DNA from 3 places in the Lysinibacillus sp. Bpr_S20 genome. Region 3 is predicted to be linked to each of the others. Evidence: riboswitches for the same ligand, from Rfam matches in the RefSeq annotation. Region 3 holds a riboswitch; each other region holds the start of a gene.

Region 1 (7,274 bases), on a different contig from region 3:
CCCTTTTTGAGTCCATTAAATATAAGCTGTCTTGAATTTTTTTATATTGAGCATTAATTGTATAATATTCCGGTCGTTGTAACGGTTCATATGTAGACCAAAAGTATTTATTGCGACTTACGAGATCGGTTAAACTTTGTGCATCTTTTTCATAAAATGTGCGAATGTAGCATTTCCCACCTTGAATTGATACCACATTTTCACCCTTTTTCCTCAATAATCTCCAAATTTTAAGCACCATTTTCCACACTAACCTTCCGATAATTATCAATACATTTTAATGCCTGCGTTCATTCAATTTGTGGATCATCACCAAAACGTGTGGTTGATTTCCGTTCCGACCGGGCGCTTTCCTGGAGTCGCCAGTCTGAACGGGCTTATAGTAGACGTTTTAACAAAAGTCATCCGCAACTTCTGTTGATTAACCCAATTTATAGGGAAACCACCACTGAATTGAAGTTTTACTTTACCCCGCTTTAACGGTCAGTAAACAAAAATGTCTTCCCCGTTAAAACGGGATTCAGTTGACATAGTCGTCGATTAACTGACCGTAAAAGCCCGATTGGTTCAACTAACAATCAGCGGGTAAAACGCCCACTGATTGAAGTTTTACTTTATCCCGCTTTAACGGTCAGTAAACAAAAATGTCTTCCACGTTAAAACGAGATTCAGTTGACATAGTCGTTGATTAACTGACCGTAAAAGCCCGATTGGTTCAACTAACAATCAGCGGGTAAAACGCCCACTGATTGAAGTTTTACTTTATCCCGCTTTAACGGTCAGTAAACAAAAATGTCTTCCCCGTTAAAACGGGATTCAGTTAACATAGTCGTCGATTAACTGACCGTAAAAGCCCGATTGGTTCAACTAACAATCAGCGGGTAAAACGCCCACTGATTGAAGTTTTACTTTATTGTATGTAAAAAAAGATGCTGCTACAACTAAAACATATCGTCTTGTTGTTACAGCATCCCTAACATTATTTCATTTTTTGTTTTTGTTTTGATTTTTGTTTTTTAGGTTTTTCTTCTAACAATTCAAGGCTAGACGATTCAGCATCTTCTAAATGGGCTTTGCCTAATACATTCGTTAAATGAAGGCCTCGTTTTTGTGCCTCGCGTTCGATATGAGCTAGTGTTTCTTTTAGCACTTGTACACGGGCATATTGTTTATCGTCTCCTGGTATTAGAACCCATGGCGCATTTTTCTTATCAGTCTTCTCAAACATGTCATTCGCAGCTTCTATATACTGAGGTGTTTTTTCACGATTTCGCCAGTCTTCGTCTGTTAGCTTCCAAGACTTATATGGATCTTCCTCGCGTTCTTTAAAACGTTTAAGCTGTTCCTCATCAGATACTTGAAGCCAAAACTTAATAACAATATAATCTCCTGCTGTTAAAATCTTTTCGAAATTATTTATTTCTTCGTATGCACGAGACCACTCTTCTTTTGTTGCAAATCCTTCAATACGCTCAACTAATACACGACCATACCACGAGCGGTCAAAAATAGCGATTTGTCCATGCTGTGGCAGCTTTCTCCAAAAGCGTTGTAAATAATTGTAGCGCAATTCATGAGGCTGAGGTGCTGAGATTGGGTGTACAATATAGCCACGTGGATCAGCACGTTCAATGAGACGCTTAATAGCGCCACCCTTGCCAGCAGCATCCATACCTTCAAATACTAGAATTAGCCCAATCTTATTGTTTAATAAAAACTGTTGAGCATTTAACATTTCATATTGGAGTACTTTTAATTTCTTTTTATACATCTTCTTATCCAGTTTAACTGATAAATCTAGATCATTTAAATTTTGAGTCATTAAAACTTCACTCCTTACTTTTAATAATCCTATTGTACTAAAGAAACATATAAGTGCATATCCAAATGGTAAATTGTAGATAATTTTAGCGAAACAACACGATACATTGTTGGAAATTTCCGTTATAATGAAAATATAATGTGACAGTCCTATACTTATTTGTCTTTTCCCTATACAATTTAACACGAAGGGAGAGGAAAACATGCCTCGATTTTTTTTGATGACAATCACTTATATTGTCTCACTCATCCTAACCTTTTCATCCTATTTCATGAAAATAAACGGTCAAACTTCTTTAGAAATTTCAAATCGTTTTCCAGTAATATTTGCACCTTTTAATGTTAGTTATGTGATTTGGATTGTAGTTTACGTGTTACTTGGTTATTGGTTAGTAATGAATCTAAAAAAGACATCTATGAAACAGACTGTTCTCTTTAGTAGCATATGTATCATGCAGGCGTTAGCAATTGTGGTTTGGCATCACGAACTATTTATCGTATCCATTGTCAGTTCGTTTATTTTAGTACTGTATTTGTTTAAGTTGTACAAGACGTATCCTCTTAGCAATAATTCACCCATAGGTCGTTTACCCTTTTCGATTTACTTCGGATGGGTTACATTTAGTCTGATGACAAATGTAAGCTTTATGCTAACATCTTATCAATGGAATGGTTTTGGCCTTAGTAATCCACTTTGGGCAGTTATTTTACTAACAATTGGAGTAGCAATCGCGCTACATATTCGATTCCATTATTTTGATATTATCTTTCCAAGTGTATTTATCTGGTCCTATATTGGGGTCGCTTTACATAATGGTTTTGATGAGCTACTTGTCACAACAGCAGCCTTATTTTTATGTGGAGTTCTTCTTGTCGGTATATTATTTATTAAAAAAAATCCTGCCTACCAAAAATAAATTGGTTAGCAGGATTTTAACTTTTTTATTGTTCTTCAAGTGAAGTTAAAACAATTGGTTTGTCTTTCGTAACGATGATTGAATGCTCAATTTGAGCAACGAATGATTTGTCAGGCGTAACGAATGTCCATCCGTCACCAGCTTCTACAATATGCTCCGCTTTCGCTGAGATAAATGGCTCGACTGCAAGCACCATGCCCTCTTTCATAATTGTAGAATCCCATGCATCATAATAGTTTAAAATGTGGTTTGGCTCATCGTGTAATGAACGACCTAAACCATGACCTGTTAGATTCATAATCACTGTTAAATCATTTGCATATGCTTCACGTTCAACAGCTTTACCGATTTGGTTTAATTTTGATCCGGCTTTTACTTTTGTCATCGCACGATCGAAAGCACTTTTGGCTACGCGACATAGCTTTTCTTTATCCTCATAGCCTTCACCTACTACAAATGAAATTCCCGTATCAGCAAAGTAACCATTTAATGAACCAGATACGTCAATATTGACGATATCTCCTTCTTTAATCACTCGTTGACCAGGAATACCATGTGCAACTTCCTCATTAACACTAATGCAAGTGTATCCTGGGAAATCATACTCCCCTTTAGGTCCAGAAACCGCTCCTGCCTCAGCAAACATTCGGCCAGCGATTTCATCTAATTCAAGAGTTGTTACACCTGGTTTTGTAGCAGCCTTCATTGCCTCACGAATTTCAGCACAAATACGGCCAATTTTTTTAAAGGCTTCAATCTCTTCTTGCGTTTTTACAATCATTTTTAACGTCCCTTTCATCTAATATCTCTATTTAATATAACATAACTTTTTATACATAAAACGCTAAACGCTTTAAATATTATATGCCGTCATAAATTGTAAAGTGCTGAAAACAGGCTTATCTCCATAACGTGGAGTTGATTTCCGTTCCGGCTGGGCGCTTTGTAGCTGACGCTTCGCTTTCGCTACAGATAAAACATTGTTGCTGTCGCTTCGCTTTCGCACAGAGCAGGGCTTCCTGGGGGCGTCGGGGCAACAGGATGTTGGTCACGAAGGCGTTATCACAGGACGTGATGCTTTTAGCCTTCGTTCCTCTATATCGCTAATCCCCAAGGAGTCGCCCAGCCTCCACTCCAATCAACTTATTTACATGACATACATTTTAATATATGCAAGTCCTAACTAGCTAAAAAAGCAACAATCTTTCATTCAATTCAATAAAAATAAAGCCCTCCACTCATGTGAAGGGCAAAATAGTTATGATTTTCGTTGCATTAATTGAGGTGCTGCTGTAAATAACAGGACGCCGACAACTGCTGTTAAAATCGTTGCTGGTAGCATATATGTTCCATTATAGATAATTGAATAAATCCACGCATTTTGATCACCAGCATACTCTTTGAAAAATACAGCGCCTCCAATAGTATGTGCTGCATAACGTAAAAAGCCTGCTAATACAGTCCCTAAAATAATATAAAGCGCCATTTTCTTTTTGTTTAAATCTTTTGCAGCCTCAAGCACCGGTCGACGCACAACGGCCGCTAAGCCTACTACTGTAAAGGCAATGCCATAATCTAGCGTTCCTTGAAGCCAATGCACTATTGTAGCACCAAACATTGTTTGCATTACACCAATGAGTAAACCCGTTGTCATGCCTGGAATAAGGCCCCATCGGAATGCTATTAAAATTATTGGCACCATCACTAGACTAACAGAGCCTCCTTGTGCCCATACTTTAAAGGAAACCTGATCTAGCACAAGACCAATCGCTGCGAATATCGCAATCTCCACTAGCATTAAAAGTTTTTTACTGTCCAAAAATATTCTCTCCTTTGTTCCGATGTAGGATACAAGAGCAGGAATAGAAATCAGTTGGCAAATATGTCCCTACCTGGCATCAATAAAGATAAAAAAACGATGCCAGGACAGAGCCTCACATCGTAATAGTGTCGGTTTCTATCCACATCCCTACGCAAGCGTTAACTTACAGGTTCAAAGAGTCAAGGCATCACGTGCCCAGTCTCAGCTGACATCATCAGCCCCCCTTGTGGTCGTTACATCTTAATTTAGTTGAACAACCTCATTGTACGCAAACACTGTTATGATTACAACCTCTTCCACAAAATTTTTTGAAACTTTACTGTTTTTCATGCGTAAATATTAAAAAAGGAGGTACTACTATGGAGAACCAAAAAATTTTATCTGCCTTTAGTTATCTCAGTATTTTATTCGCACCGTTTATTGTGCCATTAATCGTTTACTTTGTTGCAAAAGATAGCGATGTAAAGAGTCACTCTATTCGAGCACTAATATCACATTTAATCCCAGTCGCTTTCGGAATTATTTTATTTGCCGTCTTTATCTTCTCAACTTTAACATTCAACAATCTTGACCCTGATTTAGGTAGTAATAAGTTTCTTATCATTTGGTTAGTTTCATTCGGAATTTACTTTCTTGTTTCAATAGGAGTTGTCATCTGGAACATTATACAAGCTGTTCGCGTTGTCCGATAAGTTTCATTCCAATCTCACCTTGAACGGAAAGTACTAAAGGAGCTGTTATTTTGTGAAAGTATCTAAAGTTGTTAAAGTCGCCGTAAAATTAGCACCTATCGCTATCCCAATTGTAAAAAAAGTAATCGCTGCAAAGAAAAGAACTAATCCTAACGTAACTAAAAAATGATAAAGAGGCGTTTTTCCACACAATGGAAACACGCCTCTTTGTTATTTCACTTCAAAATATGTTTGACTATGACCGTTCATTGCTTTTTCAACATGCAACACAGCAGGCATTGTAGCTTTTAATTCCGCAACGTGTGAGATGACTCCAATCATACGTCCGGAATCTTGTAAATCAATAAGCGTATCAATCGCCTTATTTAACGCTTCTTCATCAAGAGAACCAAAGCCCTCATCAATAAACATCGTTTCAATGCGAATATTACCTTGAAAACTTTGAATGACATCTGCCATCCCAAGGGCAAGACTTAATGATGCATTAAACTTCTCTCCCCCTGATAATGTTTTAACATCTCGTAATTGATCCGTATAAGCATCATACACATCTAGTCCAAGCCCACTTTGCTTAGCATGCTTTTCTAAGCGATCTGAACGCCGTAGCTCAAATTGACCGTTAGATAAATGATAAAGCCGGACATTTGCTGCCTCTGTAATTTTATCTAAATAATTGATTTGAATATAACGCTCAAAGGATAGTTTTTTCACATTTTGCCCATTTAGCATTGCATACAGTTCCTTAACTTGTCCCGCCTCTTTTTCAAGTAAACGAATCTCCTGTTCGGTCTCCTCAACTTTTTCGATAAAGTCCGCACAAGCCTTCGCAAATCTTTCCATTTGTTGCAATACTTTAAAGGCTTCTTCATAGGTTACACGAAGCATCTCTAACTTTTCTTCCATTGCCATTAAATCTTGTTTCTCTTGGCCTTTTAGATGCTTCTCTCCCTCAGTAATTTGTACCTGTAATGTATGGATTTGTAGTGCATACTCATTGCAAGCCTTCCTTAAAGCTTCTATTTGCAACACGCTTCGCTTCCCAGTAGCAAATTCTTCATAGCTTTCAAAGCCTGCTTCGGCCATACTTACTGAAAATTGCTCGCGCTTTTCATCCATTTTCAGCTTTAATTCCTCAAAAGCTTGTTTTGCTATTTCTACGGTCATTCTAGCATTATTCGCCGCTTCCTTGGCAGATTGTAAGTTTTGTTGACTGAGATTCCAGGCAGTTTGTAAGGCAATCTTTTGTGAACCTATATTCGCAATTTCCTGCTTTAATGCTTGTAACGTCGTAAGGTTTTCTGGGATATGCTTTTGCTGCTCTTCCACAATTGCTTGTTGTTTCGTTAATTCCTTCGTCTTCTCAGCTAAATATTGCTCTAGTTTTATTTGCTTTTCTTGTTGTTGTTCCATTCGTGCACGATGATCCTTTTGTTGCATACGTACATCAGACAATTGATTGTTCACTACTTTTAAGATTGTTATTTGTTGTTCTACGTTTTGCAAGGAAGCTACAATTTGTGCTTGATTGGATTGTTCAATCTCATTCATTTTTAACTGTCCGAGTGCTTCTTGTAGAAGATGCTTTGTAGAATTTAATAAAGCTTCTTTCTCTATAAACTTGCGCTCATCAGTACTTGCCTGTCCTCGTAAATCTTCTACTTGCGCTAATTCGATCATCTCTAATTGTTCACGATGTGTTTCGAGATGTGTTGTACTACCGCATACTGGGCAAGGATCTCCGTCCTTCAGTTGCTGTGCTAAAATACTTGCCTGACTCGCAATCCATTGCTGCTCCAACTTTTGAAGAGCTTGCCTACTTTCTTGATAATGGACATTAGTAGTGACTACTTCCTGCTCCGCTGTTTCAACTGCTCTAGTATATTTCTCAACTTGCGCTAATAATGATACTTGCTCTTTAAGCTTTGGTAGCTGTTCTAAATAACTTTCATATGGCTCCAGTTGTTTTTCATACTGTTCAATTGTTTTTGTTAGTTGCTGAACTTGCTTTTGTCCAGCTTCTAC
Region 2 (7,274 bases), on a different contig from region 3:
AATCTCAATTGAAAAGCTAGGTAAGATCAAGAGCGTGACACCAATGACTCCCACGACACAACCAATGAATGAATTCCGATTTCCTTTTTGCTTCAAGATGAATGTCTGAATAACGATGATCATCATTGGACCTGTAGCAGATAAGACCGCTGCAATCCCTGATGTTACATACTGTTCCGCCCAGTATAACATGGCAAACGTCCCGAAGGTTAAACCTACTCCGGTAAAAAACATCTCTTTCCGAAATAATAACCTTATTGTCGTTTTCTTTCTCCACACCATAAAACTAAATAGCAGAAAACCAGCAATGAAAAAACGAAGTCCCGCTGATAAAAATGGAGGCACTCCTGCATCAACACCAACTTTAATCGCTAAAAATGTCGTTCCAAAAATCAAACACATGAAGAAATAATTAATCATAACCAAATAAAACTCCTCCTTTTTTTCTATCATAAAAGAAAGACAATAGAACAGATTGAAAAGGATAGAACAGATTAGATTAGATCGTGGTACAATCGTCTTGAATAGGAGGAATCGATGTGAGCAAAGCGATTCAAAATGGAAATTATCTTTTTAAGAAGGTTTATGATTATGTACTGCACAAAATAGAACGTAAAGAATGGAAAGAACATGAAAAGATTCCCTCCGTCCGGCAATTAGCATCTGAAATGAATGTTCATCGATTAACTGTATTAAAGGCCTATCAATTACTGAAACAGCATGACAAAGTTTATGTAAAAGATAAAGCAGGCTATTTTGTCCAATCAAATGAGACAAAAAATCCTGAATATCTATATCTGGACAATCCAATTGTTTCTGCATACGTACAAAAAAATCATTTATCTGAAATCCATCAAACACCGGTTTCCTATCATTTTTCTCAGGCATTAATTGATCCAAATCTTTTGCCTAATCATTATTTTTCAGATTACGTAAAGAAAGTCTTTGATCTTTATCCAAAAGTTCTTGCAACCTACTCAACTGTGCAAGGTGATTTAGAGCTACGTGAAACACTTACTCAATATTTTATCAATCAGTATAAAACTCATCTCAATGCAGATGATCTGTTAATCACTTCTGGCTCACAGCAAGCGATCCACTTAATTGCTCAAACTTTCATTAAGCCAAATGACGTCGTTTTATTTGAACGTCCTAGCTATAGTGCTGCGATTGATATTTTTAGAGCACAAGGAGCTCAGATTGTAACGGTTGATATCCATCCAGACGGGTACGATTTAAAGCAGGTTGAATTATATATGAAACAATATAAACCACTTCTTTTTTATCTCAACCCAACATTCCATAACCCGACTGGTTACACTGTTTCAGTTGATCAGCGCAAAAAATTATTAGAATTAGCTGAACGATATCGATGTCTATTAATTGAAGACGACGCCTATCACGACATCTATTTTGATCATGCCCCGCCACCACCCATTTACACATATGATACTGCTGGGACAGTCATTTATATCCGAAGCTTTTGCAAATATATCTCACCTGGCTTGAGAATTGCAGCTGTTATTTGTCAATCATCATTAATGAAATCACTACTAACAGTAAAATCGTTAGCCGATAATGGTTCACCACTTCTCAATCAGAAAGTTTTTCTCCATTACTTTTCATCACTAAGATTGCAGCAGCACTTGGAGAAAATCCGGATTGCCCTACAGATTCGTAAGGAAATCATGGAGAAAGAACTAGCAGTAACAGATTGGAAATGGACCAGTCCAAAAGGAGGTCTTAATTTATGGGTGCAACTCCCAGATAATATTCCAACAGAGTTATTATTAACCAAAAGTATCGAAAACTCTATATCCTTTGTACCAGGTCAAATTTGTGATCCATTGAAACAACTTTCATCCTGGATACGTCTAAGCTATTCTTATACAAATGAAAAACAACTACGTGAAGGGGTAAAAAAGTTTGTTACATTGGCACTATCACTCTCAAAGTGACGGGGGCCTTTCGTGATTCTAATATTTTTATCAGCGATGTTTGGCGTTTTATCAGCGATTCTAACTCTTTTATCAGCGATTCTGATACTTTAAACAAAAACACAGCTGTTCTTTTAAAGAACAGCTGCGTAATTCGCTATAAATGATAAAATGTGGTCGTATTTCTTGTAATGATGTGTGCCGCTTCCTGTGTTGTAAGCCCTTTTATCGATGCGATAACCTCTATCGAATGATCCATCATCCAAGGTGATGTTCGTTTATTGTCAAAAGTACCTTCGAACGGCCATGGTCCATCTGTTTCTACCATCATGAGCTCGATTGGGTATTGTTTAATAAGTTGTTGAATTTCAGTCTCATACGTACAATCAGGCGTGACAGAAATGAAATACCCATTAGAAATCATCCGTTCAACCACTTCCTCATCGCCTTTAAACCAATGAAAATGCGCTTTTGTTACATGATGTTTTTCTAGCAAATCACAAACAATCGCCGCGTCCTCATAAACAGCATGTAAGACAATCGGTTTATTCAATTCCTTTGCCAATACAATAAATCGTTCTAGCAATGCCACATACGGATGATCATCAATAGTCTGTTCCTGCCTCAAATAATAAGGCAGCCCTACCTCGCCAATTGCCACCATGTCATGCGCATGTTTGCGAATCCAACCAAATAAGGCCTCTTCCTCCGTTTCACTAGGTAAAGCTTGTTCCGGATGAAAGCCAAACGCTGCGTTTACTTTTGCGTAGGCTTTCGACAGCTTCAACGTCTTCTCACATGATGGAAGATTCATGCTAACGGCAATTACATGTTCAGCTTCCTCTAGTAAAGCAGGAACCTCATTTTCCTCATACTGATCTAAATGAATATGTGCATCAATCAACATTCGCCTCATCCTTTTCTTCTTTTAAATACGTGAATAACTGTTGTTTCAATGCCGTAAAGCTAGCAGAATGGCGAATTTCTTCTTGTCGTGGTCTTGCAAACGGTACGATAATTTCCTTTTTCACCGTCGCCGGCCGCTTCGTCAGTACAATGATACGATCCGCTAAAAAGAGAGCTTCCTCAATACTATGTGTAACGAACAATATAGATTTTCGATATTTTTCCCAAATTGATAAAAGCCAGGCCTGCATTTCAAGCCTTGTAAACTCATCCAGTGCAGAAAATGGCTCATCTAAGCACAAAATAGGTTTGTTACTAACGATGGCGCGAATAAACGATACCCGCTGTTGCATGCCACCCGACAGCTCATTAGGATACGCATGTTCAAACGCTGCGAGTCCCACTTTGTCTAACCATTCCTTCGCATCGTTGACATTTGGTTTTCCTTGAAGCTCATCCACTATCGTGATATTTTCTACTATCGTACGCCACGGTAATAGACATGGCTGCTGAGGCATATAGCCAATCGTTCCTCTTGTTTGCTGGATATCTGTACCGTTTAATAAAATAGCACCTGCATCAATAGAAGTAACACCACCAATTAATTGAAAGAGTGTACTTTTTCCACTACCTGACGGACCTATAATTGCAACAAATTCCCCGTCCTTCACCTCAAAAGATAAATTACAAATGACCGGAAGAGCATCAAAGGATTTGTCAATGTTTTGAATGCTCAGCATGAAATCCTCTCCCCTTCACAACAAATTTTTCTATTAATCGAATCGCACTAAATAATAGTAAACTTAAAAATACGATGGCAAAAATCGCTACAAATACACGGTCTGTTCTAAATGAAGATTGTGCCAATGTCATATAGACACCAATCCCCTTTTTCGCACCTAACCATTCCGCAATGACAGCCCCCATTACGCTATAAGTTGCCGCAATCTTTATGCCCGAAAAAATCGATGGGTACGCATAGGGCCATTCAAGCTTCCAAAAAGTTTGTGCCTTCGTTGCACCAATCATTTCAAAATAATGCTTCAGCTCAGGCGCAGTTTGACGAAAGCCATCCATGGCTGAAATAACAATAGGGAAAAAGCACACAAGACAAATAATAATAAGCTTTGGCAATAAACCAAAACCAAACCAAATGATCAATAGCGGTGCAAGGACGAGTACAGGGATATTCTGTGACATAATGAGAATAGGGTAAAATAACTCCCGAACGAACGTAAAACGATGTAATAATACGGCAACGGTTAGTCCACACAATATGCCAATGGCAAGGCCTAGAAGTGCTAATTGAACAGTCGCTAAAGCATGTGGCACAAACGTCTCATACGATTGAGAACCTTCTTTCAAAATGGCACTCGGTGTAGGCAAAAGCCAATGTGGAATATCAGCAAAACGGACAATTAGTTCCCAGATGAATAAGAGGAAGGCGATAAAAATTATCGTCCTTCCTTGTTTGAAAGCTTGCTTCATCACTTGTATTTCTCCGTTAGCGTATCCATTGTAATACCAGATGGCTGATATAAAATTTTCACTTGCGTAATAACATTGATTGCTCCGAGCTCAACCATCTTAGCATTCATTTTTTCAATAATTTGTAGCAAAGTCGTTAGCTCGCCCTCCATTGTCGTTTCTAACGGATGCACTTCATATTTCACCCCTGATGCGTCAATAACCGCAATCGCTGCATCGACAAAGGGGATCACATCTTCATATGTTTTAGTTTTCGGGATAATTTGTACACTTATTAATGAGTTTGCCATATTACTTTGTCTCCTTTTTCGGTAAAAAGTCGTTTGTAAATGCTTGTTTTGCGTTAAACTCGCCCTCTAAAACTTTGTTGTCGGCCATCCATTTCGCGTAGTTTTCCCAGACTGCTAGTTTTTGCTCACCCCATTGTGTAGCGTCGTCTTGATACTTATCTGCTAGCCATTCCTGACTTTTATGCACAAGATTCTTATCTAAATCAGGAACCGCTTCTAGTAAAATATCAGCTGCTTCATTAGGGTGATTTATTGCATACTCATAGCCCTTTGCTACAGCAGCGACAAATGCTTTTACCGTCTCAGGATCATCCTTCATCATTTTTTCATTTGTAGCAAGTACAGGTGTGTAATAATCTAGCTGCTTGCTATAATCTGTTAAATAAAGCATGTTCAGCTTTTCACCACGAAGTTCTGCTTCAATACCTGTCCATGCATAATAAATCCATGCAAAATCAATATCTTTTTTCATCATTGTGAAGAAATCTAAATCGCCTGCATTGACGATATCTAACTTATTAATATCCGCATTTTCTGTTTGCATAAGTGACTGTAATACAGCCTTTTCAAGTGGTGCACCCCAGCCACCGTATGTTTTACCTTCAAAATCCTTTGGTGATGTAATACCTTTTGATGCGATAGATGCGAAGCCAGAAGTATTATGTTGAATAATCGCTGCAATCGATACTAAAGGTACATCCTGCACACGCGCCTGAGTAATTCCTTCCTGATAGCTTACGCCAAACTGAGCCTTCCCAGACGCTACGAGCTGATCTGCACCCGCTTCACCAGGTAATACAATATCAACATCTAAGCCCTGTTCCTTAAAGTAACCCAGTTTTTCCGCGACATATAAACCTGTATGATTTGTGTTCGGTGTCCAATCAAGAACCACCGATACTTTTGTTAATCCATTAGCATCCTTTTTAGCCTCTTTTTCGCTACAACTCGCTAATGTGAAAAGTGCAGCCATTAGGACCAATAACCATTTTTTCATGCCGAATCCTCCAAGTAAGTAGTGTGAAAGTGTTCATGAATGAATGTCTGTACCAGAAGAAAGCGTATTCATAGTCTTTTTATACGAAAGGCCTGTGCATGCATCAAAAAGTCCGAAAAACATAAAAAACGCCTAGGATTCCTCCCAGACGTTATACAATCAGTATCAAAAACTTTCTTTTTTTGAATAGATGTTCCCTACGCTGGTACGAGCCAAATCAGGTTCAAAGGGTCAGCATCTATCGGACACAATCTCAGCTGGCAACACCAGCCCCCCTACATTCTTTCCATATGAACTTTTCGATGATTATTATACCCATAACTATCCGGAAATGACAAGGCTCTGTTTACCGATTGCGCAGTAAATATAAATTTAACAGCATAAATCTCTATCTTCAAAAACTCCATTTTCTGACATAGACCAGTCCATTGATGAAATTTTCTTTATCAGCGATAATTGGGAGTTTATCAGCGATTCTGTTACTTTATCAGCGAATATCAGAAGTTTATCAGCGATTGCCCTAGTTTATCAGCTGAAAAAACAAATAAAAAAAACCCAGCTCTCAAAAAGAGCATGGGCTAGATAAACGAATTTTATTTCTCTTCTTTTTTGACTGTAAAGACATGTGAAATGGCACCGTCTGTCGCAATATCTACTTTAAAGGAGCCGTTGGAGTGGCGATCTGCTCGGGTTAATGCTTGTACATCAAGAATCTCTTGTACGCCTTTTTCCGTCTCGATTGTAAGCTGTTCCTCATCAGTAACTTTTTTGACAGCCACGATACGATGTGGGTTCGCTTTTAACTCTGTTAATACTTTTAAGCCGCGTTTTGCACGACTTGTCATTTCTACTTCGGCAACATTCATTTTCTTCACAGCACCGCGATGTGTGACAATCGCAACATAGGCCGTGTCATTTGGCGGTAAAACATTGATGCCGACTAATGCTTCTCCATCTTTCAGCGTAATCCCTTTGACGCCACCTGTTTTGACACCCGTTACCGGCAATTCCTCTATTGGGAAACGAATCGCATAGGCAGTATCTGTCGTTAACATTAGTTCTGCCTCGTCCGTCACAATGTCTGCAAAAATCATTTCATCGCCTGACTTAACATTCATCGTTTTGATTGGTTTCGAATAGCGTGTAACAGCATAATCAGCTACAGGGGAGCGTTTAATTTGTCCATCCTTCGTAGCTGTTAAAATATACGTATTGGCCTGTTCGAATGTTTCAAAACCGTATACAGCAATAATAGACTCATCTTCCCCAGTCGGCACGATACTGGAAATATGCTGACCAAGATCCTTCCATCGAATATCAGGTAGTTCATGGACAGGCTGATAAATATAATTGCCTCGATTTGTGAATAATAGTAAATGATGCTGTGTATTTAAATTTGCTTCATATAATAAATAATCGGAATCCTTCATCGCAAAATCCTGACCATTCGAAGCTGCATGTGAGCGTGTAGATGTACGCTTAATATAGCCATCCTTTGTAACTGTCACAACGACCTCTTCACTTGGCACAAGGACATCTAATGTAATTTTGATTTCTTCAATTTCTTGTTCGATTTTTGAACGACGTGGCTCTGAAAAACGCTTTTTAATATCCTGTAGTTCTTGTTTAATGACACGTACAAGTTTTGCTTCGCTA
Region 3 (7,274 bases):
GCTTATATATAATAGACAAACTAAAAAAGGTATCCTAATTCGGATACCTTTTTTACTTATTTCCCTTCTTGCCACATCTTCACTTTTTCAAAGAACATAGCAAGAGCTTGTTTATTTTGCATATTTGGTACTTTTGCTAACAGTACCTCTTTTGGAGCTTTAAATTCTTTACCTTGTTTTTGCAAAATGACTATGCTCTTTTCAAGTGCTTTATTAGCGAACATTGTATCTGGCAATTGAATAATTGCTTGAATCCAAGCATGCTTTTGAATGTATTTATGAAGTTGTTTCGATTGCTCAGATTCGAAGAGATGGGTTGGTGCTAGGAAAAATAAGTAGCCTCCATCCTTCGTGTAGTTAATAGACTGCTCAATAAATAAATGATGGGCATAACTCATTCCTTCTGAAGGGCATAATTCATAATCTAATGCGATATCTTCATTCGGGTAATATCCGACCGGTAAATCACAAACAACAGCATCTGCAGGCGTTACTAATAAATCTTCTAATGCATCTTGACGGTATAAGGACACAGGCTGCTCTGTCAAATCAGCTGTTGCCGCAGCTATACGAATAAGTAGCTCATCAACCTCTACCCCTGTTGCTTCTATTTTCCCGTCTAATAAATTCATAACTGTTAGTAGTAAATTCCCTGTACCTACTGCTGGGTCTAAAACGGAAATTTTTTCTTTTTTCAAACGATTTGCAAATAGTTGCTCCACAAAATAACCAACTAATAACCCAAGCGTATCAGGTGTCATTTGATGATTCGGCTGAGATCCTTTTCGCATCCCCTTTAAAACAGCTATTTGAATCGCTTTGCGCACATCTTCCTTTGTAGCACCTTCTTGTGAAAAATTAACTTCCCCATCTAGCCATGCCTCTAAGCCGTCTAAAATGCCCTCTAGCAATGTGATATTATGTTCTTTTTCTATCTTTTCGGCATGTTCATTTAGCATACCAAATAACTTCTCGATATTTTCCATACACAACTTCCTTTCACGCAGAAAAGAGCCGTGACAAAAACTTGTCACAGCCCCTTTGTCTAGTAATATCTTAGCCTAAAATCAATACATTATGCTAGTGCTTTGACAGCTGCAATGGCCGCTTCATAGTTTGGATGGTTTGTTGCTTCAGGAACATATTCCACATAAGTCACTTTGTCATTAGCATCCACAACAAACACCGCACGCGTTAGAAGGCGTAATTCTTGGATGTAGACACCGTATGCTTCACCAAATGAAAGGTCACGGTGATCTGAAACTGTTTGAACAGCATCAATGCCTGCTGCACCACACCAACGTTTTTGAGCAAATGGAAGATCCACCGATACAGTATAAATGACTACATTGTCACCTAAGTTTGCTGCTGCTTCATTAAAACGACGTGTTTGTGCATCACAAACACCAGTATCTAATGATGGTACAACGCTAAATAAGCGAATTTTCCCCTCTGAATCTTTTAATGTAACAGGTGATAGATCATTCGCTAATACAGTAAAGTCCGGTGCTTGGTCTCCAACTTTTACTTCGTTACCTACAAGTGTTACTGGGCCATTTTTAAATGTTACTTGTGCCATATAAACGCCTCCTAATCTTCATATGTACATAATATTACTAAATGGAGGGAATTAATTGCAACTGAGACAGCTTATCAAAATAGTTTTGAACAATCTTTTCACACCCTTGGGTCGATGTCCGTTCCAACTGAGCACTTTGTTTGTTCCTCTATTCCATACGAAATAACCGTTAATCATCACTATTTCCACAAAAACTAAGAGCTGTCTCAATGTAATGAGACAGCTCTTGCCCTTATTCTTCGCTTTTTCCCTCTAGTTTTTCAGGTTCTGATTTTTCCTCTAGAGTGACAGATTCCGTCTTTTCCTCTTTGATTGGCAAAGATGGTTGCACAATATCTTTTTCAATATAAACTTTTTCATGAACGACTGTTGTATCTGCGAAATAGTCATGTAGACCTTGATTGTTCGGTAAAATGCCTACAAGAATATAAAGTGGCATAAAAATGCTATTGATGATACGTCCTATCCAATCACGGAATAACACATCTGACCAAGTCAGCTTCTCATGTTTTAATGAAATAACACGTAATCCAAATATCATTTTCCCTAGCGTTTGCCCAAAAAATTTCGTCATTAAAACGAAATAACTGTAATAGATAATTGCGGATATAATCGAAATGGGTGCATACCACACCGTTTCCGATAATGACCAATCCATAAAATAAAAAATCGGATTAACGAGAATTCCACCTACAGCTGTAATAACGAATCCATCTAATAAAAATGCCCAAAAACGTATCCAAAAGCCTGCCGTTTTTAACGCATAATTTTTATTCGTATTTGGCGTATCTATTAGGAGGGCATTCTCCATAGAGGGTGAACCTTGCATAACAATTTCATTGTTTGTCATTGTACTCCCTCCCTAGTTTTCGCCATATAAGTACATCATTTTTGGCGCTTTGTAATCTGCCATAATTTTCATCAACATTTTTTCCTCTGCTGAAGGACCAAATATTGATCCAATCTTCATCCCAACATATGATTGCCAACCACCCACATCATATGAATACTCAAATAATTCTGCGTCCTCTAAACCAAAGTCTTTACGTAGTGCAGCAATTGTTGCTTCCTCATCGCCAATCTCATCTACTAAGCCTGCTTCCTTAGCCTTTTTACCACTAAGAATTCGACCGTCCGCAACTTTTTTCACATTGGCCTCAGACATATTACGCCCTTTTGCGACAATATTAACGAATTCCTGATAAGTTTCATTAATCATGTCTTGCATCATAGCACGCTCTTCCGGTGTCACTTCACGCATTGGACTAAGCATATCTTTATGTTCACCAGATTTAAACGTTTCATATTTAATACCAACTTTTTCTGCTAATGCCTGATAATTAATAGATTGCATGATGACACCAATTGAACCTGTAATTGTATCACGTTGCGCAAATATTTTATCTGCAGGTGCTGAAATATAATAACCACCTGAAGCTGCCATCGAATCCATAGAAACATAGATTGGAATTTGTCGCTCTTCTTTAATTTTTAATAGTTTCTTATATATTTCTGCTGATTCCTTTACACCGCCGCCTGGTGAATTAACACTTAAAACGATACCTTCTACAGTTTGATCATATAAAATATTATCTAATTGATTTAAGAAAAATTGATGATCATAGGAAACTGGTTGCCATAATGTACTTGAGCCAACATCTTGAATCGCTCCATCCACCTTTAAGTAAGCAATACGTTTATCCATATCACCACTTTCTTTAACCTTTTCCATTACCGTCAAATCGTTTCCAGCCACCAAGCTTTCGAAATCGCTAAAGAAATTCGATTTAAATATTGCAAAAATGGTGTTAATCCCTAATGAAAATATTAATAGTACACCTGCAATTATTAAAGCGGCCCACCTTTTACCATTCATATCTTTCCGCCTCCTCATAACGTTATACGATTGATTTCCTAATTTGTTTCAAACTTATTGCAAAAATATGATTCAACTTCTATACATATCATACATTTTAACAAATTCATAGCCAATCTTTGGTGAAGAGCCAATACTATGCACAAGCACCATTCAATCTATAATACATTACTTAATTTTATAAAAAAAATCAAAGTTCATAAAAAAAGCAAGAACTTTGATTTTCGACATTATTTCCTAGGAAATTAATGATGTTTGACATAATGGATTTTTTCTTGCTCACGTAATTCGACACGACGAATTTTGCCCGATGAAGTCTTTGGTAGCTCAGTAACAAACTCAATTGCACGAGGATATTTATAAGGGGCTGTTAAAGTTTTTACATGTCTTTGTAGTTTTTTTATTAGCGTTTCATCACCAACTTCTCCATCAGCGAGCACAACAAATGCCTTTACTAGATTTCCACGAATTCCATCCGGACTTGCGACAACGGCAGTTTCTTTCACAGCTGGATGCTTCAATAACGCATCTTCTACCTCAAATGGGCCTATCGTATACCCAGATGAAATAATGACATCATCTCCACGCCCTTCAAACCAAAAATAGCCATCTCCATCTTTATATGCACGATCTCCTGTAATATACCAATCGCCTCTAAACTGTAAATTTGTACGTTCAGGATCGTTTAAATATTCCTTAAATAAGGCGGGTGTTTCACAGTGTACAGCAATATCTCCAACTTCTCCAATAGCAGTAGGATTTCCAAAATCATCGATAACTTCAACATTATTACCCGGAGTAGGCTTCCCCATTGAGCCCATTCTAGGCTCCATCCCTACCATTGTACCCACAAGTAATGTATTCTCTGTTTGTCCATAACCATCTCGTACTTGTAGATTAAAGACCTCGGTAAATACCTTTATCACCTCACTATTTAAAGGTTCACCTGCTGACACAGCCTGACGTATCGTACTTAAATTGAAGTCTTGCAAATTTTCAAGGCTTGCCATAAATCGGTATTCGGTTGGTGTGCAACACAGAATATTGATATTGAATTTTTCAAGCAGCGTAAGGTATGTTGCCGCATCAAAGTGACCTTTGTAAACAAATGCTGTAGCACCACTTCCTAAAGTAGCGAGGAACGGGCTCCAAATCCATTTTTGCCATCCTGGAGCTGCTGTAGCCCAAACAATGTCTCCTTCTTGAATGCCAAGCCAATTTGGAGCAGTAGTCCGTAAATGTGCGTAACCCCAGCTATGCGTATGAACTGCTGCCTTTGGATTACCTGTTGTCCCACTCGTATATGCTAAAAAGGCAATGTCAGTATTTTTAGTCGGTGTAGAACTTATGTAGGTCGTTGGTTGGTTTTGCATTTTTTCAAGCAACGGCTGCCAAGGTTCATGTGCGTGACCAATAACAAATTGCTGTATTTCTTGGAAATTCTCCACATTATCGAATTGTTCAATATAAGGCTCAAATGCAACAACGCCTTTTGCATCGGCGTGTTTGATTCGATATTCAATATCCTTCGTTCTTAACATCTCTGAACTAGGTATAATCGTTAAACCTGCCTTTAAGGCTGCAATATAGACAATATAGGCTTCCACGGATCTCGGTACCATGACTAATATAACATCACCTTTTTTTAAACCTTGTGATGTAAATACATGCGCTGCCTGATTTGCTTTTTCAAGTAAAGCTGTATATGTAATGTACTGAATTTCTCCGTTTTCGTTATAAACTAATAAAGCATTTTTGGTAGAATCCTGTGCATATTTTTCAATTTCCTCTGAAATGTTATACCATTCTGGTGCGATTAAATCTTCTCTTTTCATAGCAAATGCCCCCTTTTGTACGCTCATTATAAAGCTCCATTTTTATCATTTTCAATGGAAGACACTCTAAATCATTAAAGTCGTGACAACTATCATGCTCTACTATATGGCAACAGTCACGGATCGATTCTATCCATTAACTTTGCGTAATCGTTGCTTTACACAGTAAACATTTACTTATGAAGATAAAAACTCCCTATTGAACATGATTGAATAATATGGTACATTTTGGTCAACTAAAAGCAAGATTGCAGGGGGACTCATTTAGAGTTGAGAAGGTAAAACCTGACCCTTTGAACCTGTTAGTTAATACTGACGTAGGGAGCAATTCACATCTATTTACTGATGAAAGGCTCTTTTGCGTGTTGTTTTCCACACGAAAAAGAGCCTTTTTTGCACGCTTACGTCCATCCAACAAGGAGGACTTACATTGATATTTCAAACTATCCGAAAACAAAACCCACTTATTCATTGCATTACTAATTATGTAGTAGCTAATTTTCAAGCAAATGGCTTATTAGCAATAGGTGCTTCTCCAGTAATGGCTGATGACAGTCATGAGGTTGAGGAAATGGTCACAATCGCCTCAGGCTTATTGATCAATATCGGTACCCTTAATGAGCGCATGAAAGAATCCATGTTACTTGCAGGAAAAAAAGCAAATGCCCTTGGTATTCCTGTTATTTTAGATCCCGTTGCTGCTGGCGCAACATCTTATCGGAAACAAACGGTACAGCAATTACTAGAAGAAATAAAATTTGCGGCTATTCGTTGTAATATTGGAGAGCTCGCTGCTATTGCCAATGTAGAATGGCGACAAAAAGGCGTAGATAGTGGCAGTGGCTCCATTTCTTTAGCAGTCGAGGCACAAAAAGTAGCTCAACTCTACGATTGTCTTGTTATAGTAACCGGTGAAGAGGATTTTATTACGGATGGCAAGCATCAGCAATGGGTTACAGGTGGACATTCTCAAATGGCAGAAGTTACTGGAACAGGTTGCTTATTGAGTGCAATTTGTTGTGCCTCCTACGCCGTAGGAAATAAACCAATTGACCAATTAGTAGAAACATTATCACTTTATAAAAAAGTAGCCGAGCAAGCCGCTTCTTCTACACAATTCATTGGCGATTTTCAAATCGCAGTATTAAATGAACTACATCGACTTTCCAAGGACGGTGAAGCATGATGCATATTGTAACGACAATAGCCGGTTCAGATAGCGGGGGTGGAGCAGGAATCCAGGCTGATTTAAAAACATTTCAGGAATTAAAGGTGTTTGGAACCTCTGTTATTACAGCTTTAACGGCCCAAAATACTCTCGGTGTATCGGATGTCTTACCAATTGAAGTTAGCTTCGTTGAAAAACAACTAAAAGCGCTAGTCGAAGATTTTACAATAAGTGCTATTAAAACTGGAATGCTGTTTTCCTCCGAAATAATCCAATCAATTGCACGTATTTTAGCCGAAGTAAATATTCCGCTTATCGTAGACCCTGTCATGATAGCAAAAGGTGGTGAAAGCTTATTGCAACAACAAGCAATTGAAGCTTTACGTAGTCATTTGTTACCTTTAGCAACAATCGTAACACCGAACATTCCTGAGGCAGAAACCCTTTCTGGAAGGAAAATCAATTCTTTAACAGATATAAAAGAAGTAGCTCAAGTCTTATTACAAATGGGCGTTCAATGTGTCATTATTAAAGGCGGTCATTTAGAGGATCCATGTTTTGCTACTGATTATGTATTTTTTCAAGGTGGTCAATCATTTTCCATGCAGTCTACTCGTATTGCAACAAAACACACACATGGTACAGGCTGTACGTTTTCCGCTGCATTAACTGCCTTTCTTGGTCAAGGACTACCATTGGAAGAAGCGATTGAGGAAGCTAAAAAATTTATTCAATTAGCCATAACTCATGATTTATCTATTGGTAATGGCCATGGTCCAACAAATCATTTTGCTTATCAAAACTATAAAGATTCCT

Evidence for each region. Region 3 has a riboswitch for thiamine pyrophosphate ahead of thiM (hydroxyethylthiazole kinase). Riboswitches for the same ligand answer to the same signal wherever they lie in the genome.
Region 1: it holds a riboswitch for thiamine pyrophosphate, as region 3 does, so the genes downstream of both, thiT (energy-coupled thiamine transporter ThiT) here and thiM (hydroxyethylthiazole kinase) in region 3, are expected to answer to the same signal.
Region 2: it holds a riboswitch for thiamine pyrophosphate, as region 3 does, so the genes downstream of both, MWJ95_RS15090 (ABC transporter substrate-binding protein) here and thiM (hydroxyethylthiazole kinase) in region 3, are expected to answer to the same signal.

The regions. Positions count from the first base shown of each region.
Region 1 is NZ_JALNLQ010000011.1:38,973-46,246, forward strand. Features, by position in the region: gene MWJ95_RS20675 (GNAT family N-acetyltransferase) at 1-241, opposite strand, end outside; gene MWJ95_RS20680 (polyphosphate kinase 2 family protein) at 980-1,822, opposite strand; gene MWJ95_RS20685 (hypothetical protein) at 2,025-2,738, shown strand; gene map (type I methionyl aminopeptidase) at 2,764-3,519, opposite strand; gene MWJ95_RS20695 (hypothetical protein) at 3,592-3,744, opposite strand; gene thiT (energy-coupled thiamine transporter ThiT) at 3,997-4,557, opposite strand; TPP riboswitch at 4,688-4,795, opposite strand; gene MWJ95_RS20705 (magnetosome magnetite crystal formation protein family) at 4,920-5,252, shown strand; gene MWJ95_RS20710 (AAA family ATPase) at 5,463-7,274, opposite strand, start outside.
Region 2 is NZ_JALNLQ010000005.1:264,226-271,499, reverse strand. Features, by position in the region: gene MWJ95_RS15120 (DMT family transporter) at 1-426, opposite strand, end outside; gene MWJ95_RS15115 (aminotransferase-like domain-containing protein) at 540-1,958, shown strand; gene MWJ95_RS15110 (TatD family hydrolase) at 2,095-2,844, opposite strand; gene MWJ95_RS15105 (ABC transporter ATP-binding protein) at 2,834-3,583, opposite strand; gene MWJ95_RS15100 (ABC transporter permease) at 3,561-4,331, opposite strand; gene MWJ95_RS15095 (thiamine-binding protein) at 4,331-4,621, opposite strand; gene MWJ95_RS15090 (ABC transporter substrate-binding protein) at 4,623-5,618, opposite strand; TPP riboswitch at 5,796-5,905, opposite strand; gene parC (DNA topoisomerase IV subunit A) at 6,212-7,274, opposite strand, start outside.
Region 3 is NZ_JALNLQ010000004.1:118,019-125,292, reverse strand. Features, by position in the region: gene MWJ95_RS11580 (class I SAM-dependent methyltransferase) at 57-986, opposite strand; gene tpx (thiol peroxidase) at 1,076-1,579, opposite strand; gene MWJ95_RS11570 (RDD family protein) at 1,812-2,429, opposite strand; gene sppA (signal peptide peptidase SppA) at 2,442-3,455, opposite strand; gene mbcS (acyl-CoA synthetase MbcS) at 3,701-5,290, opposite strand; TPP riboswitch at 5,533-5,631, shown strand; gene thiM (hydroxyethylthiazole kinase) at 5,721-6,476, shown strand; gene thiD (bifunctional hydroxymethylpyrimidine kinase/phosphomethylpyrimidine kinase) at 6,476-7,274, shown strand, end outside.